DNA from 2 places in the Streptomyces sp. NPDC003035 genome. Region 2 is predicted to be linked to the other one. Evidence: riboswitches for the same ligand, from Rfam matches in the RefSeq annotation. Region 2 holds a riboswitch; the other holds the start of a gene.

Region 1 (3,193 bases), on a different contig from region 2:
CGCGTCGTCGTCATCGGCAGCGGCGCGACCGCGGTCACCCTGGTGCCCGCCATGGCCGGGCGGGCCGCGCACGTCACGATGCTGCAGCGCAGCCCCACCTGGATCAGCTCGCTGCCGTCGAGGGACGTGGTGGCCGATGCCGTGCGGGCGGTCCTGCCGGCGAACGCGGCGCACCGGGTGGTCCGGACGAAGAACATCCTGTTCACCATCGGGGTGTACCAGTTCTGCCGCCGCGCGCCGAAGACGGCACGGCGCGTCCTGAGCGGGCTGAACCAGCGTGTCCTGCGGGACAAGGGGCTGATCCGCGAGCATCTGACGCCCCGCTACGACCCCTGGGACCAGCGGCTCTGTGCCGTCCCCGACGCCGACCTCTTCCACGCGCTCAAGAAGGGGGAGGCAGAGATCGTCACCGACCGCGTCGACCGTTTCGTCCCCGAGGGGATCCGGCTGGCGTCGGGCCGTGTGCTGGAGGCGGACGTCGTGGTGACGGCCACCGGCCTGGAACTGCTGGCCTTCGGCGGAATCGAGCCGACGGTGGACGGCCGGCCGGTGAAGCTGTCGGAGCAGTTCGTGTGGCGGGGGACGATGCTCACCTCCGTTCCCAACTTCGCCTTCTGCGTCGGCTACACGAACGCCTCCTGGACGCTGCGCGCCGACCTCACCTCGCGCCTCGTGTGCAAGGTGCTCAACCACATGGGCGGCAGGCGGTACGCGGCGGTGGTGCCGAAGCCGGAGGGTCCGCTGCGCGAGCGCCCTCTGCTCGACCTGGCGGCGGGATACGTCCGGCGCTCGATCGACGCCTTCCCGCGCCAGGGCGACCGGGGCCCGTGGAAGGTCCGCCAGAACTACGTCCTGGACGCGGCGACCACGATGCGCACGAACCTGGACCGCACGCTGGCACCGACCCCGCTGGCGCGGGTGCTCGCGGCGCGTCACGGCGAGACGGGTGCCGCGAGCGTCTCCGGCTGACGTACGACCACAGTTCCGGCCAAAACGGATACAAGGGGTTTTTAGCGCCCCTTGTATCCCTTTTCTCAACTCGGCTGAATTTACCGTAATGACCGATATGGCGCTGCGGTGACATGAATCACGCCGGGGTCGAGGTGATCTCTCGACCCCGGCCGTTCCCTTTCCTTTCAAGGAAGTTCGGCGCGGTGGGGGTGGCGAAGAACCTCTCCCGGAATTCCCCACGAACGCGACGTCTTGTTTCTGTCGACATTTCTCGCCTACGGTCACCTCGACCCGGACGGATCGCCGAATCCTGCCACCGTCCGAAAATGCCGATCATTCACCCGAAGGCAGGAGCGGGGGACCCACTATTCGCCGGTCCGGATTCTCCGGAGCGGCTCGGGGTGAAGTCGCACACGTGCGGCCGGGCATCTCCAGCCCGAACCCGACAGCTCACCCCGCAGGCGCCGGAGAGGAATGCATCATGCCCGCACACGGTAAGCACCGGCGCCCCAAGAGACGTCCCTTGACCCGCGGAATCGCCCTCGCGAGCACGGGTGGTGCCGCGCTGGCCCTGCCCCTGGTCGGCACGGCCACCGCGCACGCGACGCCCGGCACGGCACCCGAGACCGCCCCCGCCGGAAAGACCGTCTTCAGCGCTCCGGCGAAGATCGCGGAATCGATTCCCGCCGCGAAGAACGCCCCCGCCAAGACCTATAAGGTCGTTCGCGGCGACTCCCTTTCGTTGATCGCGCAGGAGCAGAGTGTGCAGGGCGGCTGGAAGGCCCTGTACCGAGCGAATCGCAGCATTGTGGGTGACAACCCGTCACTTATCCATCCGGGCCTGGAACTGACGCTCCGCGGGAAATCCGCCGCGGCTCCCAAGAAGCCCGCGTCCCCGGCCAGTAAGGACGCCGACCGGGCCGACCGCTCGCAGCAGCGGAGCGCCACCCCGGCCAAGGCGGCTCCCGCGAAGCCGGCCCCGGCGAAGGCCGCACCCGCGGCCGCCAAGAGCTACACCAACGACCTCGACGGCTGGATCCGCGAATCGCTGGACGTCATGGCGCAGTACGGCATCCCCGGTACGTACGAGGGCATCCACCGCAACATCATGCGCGAGTCCTCGGGCAACCCGCAGGCCATCAACCTCTGGGACTCGAACGCCGCCAAGGGCACCCCGTCCAAGGGGCTCCTGCAGGTCATCGAGCCGACCTTCCTGGCGTACCACGTGCCCGGCACCTCGATGGACCTCTTCGACCCCATCGCCAACATCACCGCGGCCTGCAACTACGCCGCGGACCGCTACGGCTCCATCGACAACGTCAACGGACCCTACTGATCGCCGGCGCGTCACTCGGGCGAAGCCCCGGCCCCCTCTCGGGGCCGGGGCTTCGCCGTCCGGCCTCGGGCCGCGCGGCCATGACGCGAGGGCGTCAGGGACGGCCGGGGCTCGATCCGCGCGCGGTACGGTTGCGCTCCAGGCAGGCGATGACCTCCTCGTCCGGGGTCTGCGAGAAGTCCTGGTAGAACTGGCCGATCGCGTAGAAGACCTCCGGCTCGTACACGCTGACCGTCTCGTCGGCCTCCCCGCCGATCCGCTCCGGCCAGCCCTGCGGCGCGACCGGCACGGCGAGGACGATCCGCGCGGCTCCCCGTGCGCGCACGACCCGGCAGGCGGCCAGCGCCGTGGCGCCCGTCGCCAGGCCGTCGTCGACCACCACGGCCGTGCGGCCGTCGAGGCGGGCCGGGCTCAGCGTCCCGCGATAGCGCTGGGCCCGCTGCCGCAGCAGCTCCCCCTCCCGCTCCTCGACGGCGGCGAGGTCACGGTCGGAGACGCCGGTCTCGGCCAGCACGCGCGCGTTGACGACCCGCACGCCGCCCTCCCCGATGGCGCCCATGGCGAGTTCCGGCTGGAAGGGCACCCCCAGTTTGCGTACGAGACAGACGTCCAGGGGCGCCCCGAGGGCGTCGGCGACGTGTTCGGCGACCGGCACGCCGCCGCGCGGAAGCCCCAGGACCACGACGTCGTGGCCCTTGAGATGGTCCAGGCGGGCGGCGAGTCGCCGTCCGGCGTCCGTACGGTCGGTGAAGTACATGTCCCGCTCGTCTCCCTGGTCGGAGCGTGCGCGCGGCCGGTGCCGAGTGCGGCCCCTAGGCGGGGCGCGCGACGAGGGTTCCGTCCTGGTCGAGGGTGACCTGCGCGCCGTAGGGCCGGCTCGTCCGGCCGAGAACGTCGTGGAGCCAC
Region 2 (3,193 bases):
TCCCGGCGTACGCGGCGGCCGGCTGGCTCTCCCCTGCCGAGCCCCTCGCGCTGTCCTCGATGCGGGCCCGGTCCGTCGCCCGCGACTTCGCCCGTCGTACGTACGGCGGGCCGGCGGCCACCGCGGTCGGGGAGTACGAGGCGTTCGCGACGACCCTCGCCTTCCTGCGCCACCGCGCGGAGCGCGGAGCGGCCGGCCCGGACTTCACCGCCCGCGAGCAGGAGCTCCTCCACCACCTGTGGCAGCGCAAGGCGGTCGCCTCGCCCGCGCTGACGTACGCGGCACGGGCCACCGGCCGCGTCTGGGCGCCGCCGCAGTACCTGGACTACGGCGGCTACAACCCGTACCGCAGCTAGGACGCCCGGGAGACGGCCGGCGACCCGGCCCGCCGACACCCGCCGGCGACCGAGACCGTCGGCGACCGAGGCCGCCTGCGACTCAGACCGACAGGCCCTTGTCGCGCAGCCAGGCCGCCGGGTCGATGCCGTCGCCACCCGAGGTGTGGACCTCCAGGTGCAGGTGCGGGCCGGTCACGTTGCCGGTCGCGCCGACGCGGCCGATCGTCTCGCCGGTGCCGACGGACTGGCCCACGCTCACCGTCATCGAGGACAGGTGCGCGTACCAGACCTCCGAACCGTCCTCCAGCTCCAGGACGATCCGGTAGCCGTAGGAGCCGGACCAGCCCGCCGAGGTGATGGTGCCGCCGTGCACCGCCTTGACCGGGGTGCCGGTGGGCGCCGCGAAGTCGAGGCCGGTGTGGTAGCCGGAGGACCACATGGAGCCGGACTGCCCGTACGTGGAGGTGAGGGTGTACGAGGAGGTGGGCAGGGCGTAGCTCGCGGCGAGCTTGGCCAGGCGCTCCGCCTCGGCCTTGGCCGCCGCTTCCTCCTCGGCCTTCCGCTTCGCCTCGGCCGCCGCCTTCTCGGCCGCGTCGGCCTTCACCGCCGCCTCGGCCGCGGCCTTCTCGACCGCCAGCCTCTCCGCCTCGGCCTTCGCGGCGGCGTCGGCGGATGCCTGCTGCTGCTCGGCCTGCTGGAGGATGCGCGCGCGCAGCGCCTCGCCGGCGTCGGCGGTGGCCTCGGACGCGGAGCCGCCGTCGGTCTGCGTGGCCGCGTCGGCTTCGGCCGGAACGGTGAGGGAGGCGGTGAGCGGCTGCGGGTTGTTCGTCCCGGAGCCCGTCCCCTGCGCGTCCTCGCCCCCGTCGGAGAGGAGCTCGCCGACGCCCGGCAGTTCGGAGGCGTCCGGGAGGTTCAGGTCGGGGAGGGATATGGAGACCGCGGGCTTGTCCTGGGCGGTGGCCATGCCACCCGCACCGACCGCCGCGATGACACCGACGCCGAGGACGGTGGACGAGCGGGCGAAGCCCGACCGCTGCTTCACGACCCGGTGGCGGCCACCGGAGCGGGACTGCTGACGGAGCGACTCCTCGGTGGGGTTCCACTCCCCCCAGGTCGTGGCGTCGTCGTCCGAACCGGCGGCAGCCGACGCGCCGAACGCTTGGAACCCGTCAAAAGTGTCTTCGGGGGCAGGGGTGTTGGACGCCACGGAGGCGCACTCCTTTCCTTCCTTACCGCCTACCGGGTTAGCTGACGGGTTCGGAGCAGGAAGGTCTCCTACCGGCACGGTCGCACGAGTGCGAAAGTGCCCGATTCACCCCAAGTAGTGGGTCCCCGGTTCCTTTTCAGGATTCGGCGCGTGCGCACGGTGCCGTCTCTTGCGACGGCTGAAACGACCGCGCTGCGTTATCGAACGTTAATAGACACGAGGGCCGGATTCCAAGCCGTTCCGGATGATCATTAACGGGATTGGACAGGTACGGGCCGATTTGGGCCCGCATCCTCGAACAACCAGCGAGACCCGCCAAACTGACGGTGTATCAATTGTTATCGGAGCGGTACGCCGCCACTACGCATGGTCACGGCACCACCGGCATCGTGCGCCGCCGCTCCGGCTGCCCCGCCGCCGGACGGCTCACCGCGAGCAGCGCCATGTCGTCCGTCGCGCCCCCGCCCGTGTACCGGCGGACGTCGTCGACGAGCGCGTCCAGAAGCTCCTCGGGCCCCGGGAAGATCCGCCCGGAGAGCCGCTCGGCGGGATCGTAGAAGTCCCCCGAGGCGTTGCGGGCCTCGGAGAGCCCGTCGGTGTAGAGGAGCAGCGTCGCGCCCGGCGGATACGCGGACTCGTCCGCCCGGTCCGGCCAGGCAGCCAACTCCCCCATGCCCAGCGGCAGCGCCGGCTCGGTCGGCTCCAGCAGCGTCACACCCCCGTCCGCGTACAGCAGCAGCGGCTCGGGATGACCGCGGTTCACCACCCGTACGCGACCGTCGCCGCGCGGGATCTCGGCCAGGACGGCGGTGGTGAACCCCTCGAAGGCGTCCAGGCCGTCACGGCGGGTCCCCTCCCGGGCCAGCGCCCGCTCCAGGCGCTGGGCGACGCCCTCCAGCGACGCCTCCTGCTCGGCCGCCTCCCGGAAGGCGCCGATGACGACGGCGACGGCCTCGACCGCGTCGAGCCCCTTGCCCCGTACGTCACCGACCACGAGCCGTACCCCGTACGGCGTGTCCTGTACGGCGAACAGGTCGCCGCCGATGAACGCGTCCGCCTGCGCCGCCTCGTAACGTGCCGCCACCTGCAGTCCGCCGATCCGCTCGGCCGGCGTCGGAAGGACCGCCTTCTGGGCGGTCTCCGCGATCACCCGGGCCGAGGCGAGGCGCTCGCCACTGCGCCGCACGACCCGGTTCACGAGCAGGGCGAGGGCGGCCACGGTGACGACGGTGAATGTCTCGGTGAGGGAGGGGACATCGGACGCGGTGCCGTTGTAGAGGTGGAGACCGACGCTGGCGAGGATCGCGGCGATGCCGGTGAGCAGCGTCGTCAGCGTCGAGAAGAGCGGGGCCGCGATCAGCGGCGCGGCCGAGAACATCGGGGCCGCCGTGTACGAGGGCGGGGTGGAGAGGTCGAAGACGACACCGCCGAGGATGACGAGCGGGGGCAGGGCGCGGATGAACCGGCGGGCCCGCTCGCCGCGCCGTCGGGGACGCCCGTTCCCCTCACCACCCGCTTCCAGCTGCCCCTGCCCCACCTGTGCTCTCCTGCCCGGTCCGTACACGGCGACGGACGGTACCGCGCCCTCCCCAGGGTGGCGGGAGCCGCGCCGCGTGGCGACCCCCGCTCGGCCGAGTGGGGGACCCGC

What was found. Region 2 has a riboswitch for cyclic di-AMP ahead of ACFYV5_RS16540 (M23 family metallopeptidase). Riboswitches for the same ligand answer to the same signal wherever they lie in the genome.
Region 1: linked by a shared signal. The riboswitch ahead of ACFYV5_RS30575 (transglycosylase SLT domain-containing protein) and the one ahead of ACFYV5_RS16540 (M23 family metallopeptidase) in region 2 are both predicted to bind cyclic di-AMP.

Annotation. Positions count from the first base shown of each region.
Region 1 is NZ_JBIAPJ010000011.1:76,202-79,394, reverse strand. Features, by position in the region: gene ACFYV5_RS30580 (flavin-containing monooxygenase) at 1-969, shown strand, start outside; cyclic di-AMP (ydaO/yuaA leader) riboswitch at 1,269-1,428, shown strand; gene ACFYV5_RS30575 (transglycosylase SLT domain-containing protein) at 1,433-2,287, shown strand; partial or broken gene ACFYV5_RS30570 (phosphoribosyltransferase) at 2,397-3,044, opposite strand; gene ACFYV5_RS30565 (CapA family protein) at 3,100-3,193, opposite strand, start outside.
Region 2 is NZ_JBIAPJ010000004.1:693,487-696,679, reverse strand. Features, by position in the region: gene ACFYV5_RS16545 (PrsW family intramembrane metalloprotease) at 1-356, shown strand, start outside; gene ACFYV5_RS16540 (M23 family metallopeptidase) at 439-1,545, opposite strand; cyclic di-AMP (ydaO/yuaA leader) riboswitch at 1,557-1,704, opposite strand; gene ACFYV5_RS16535 (PP2C family protein-serine/threonine phosphatase) at 1,916-3,109, opposite strand.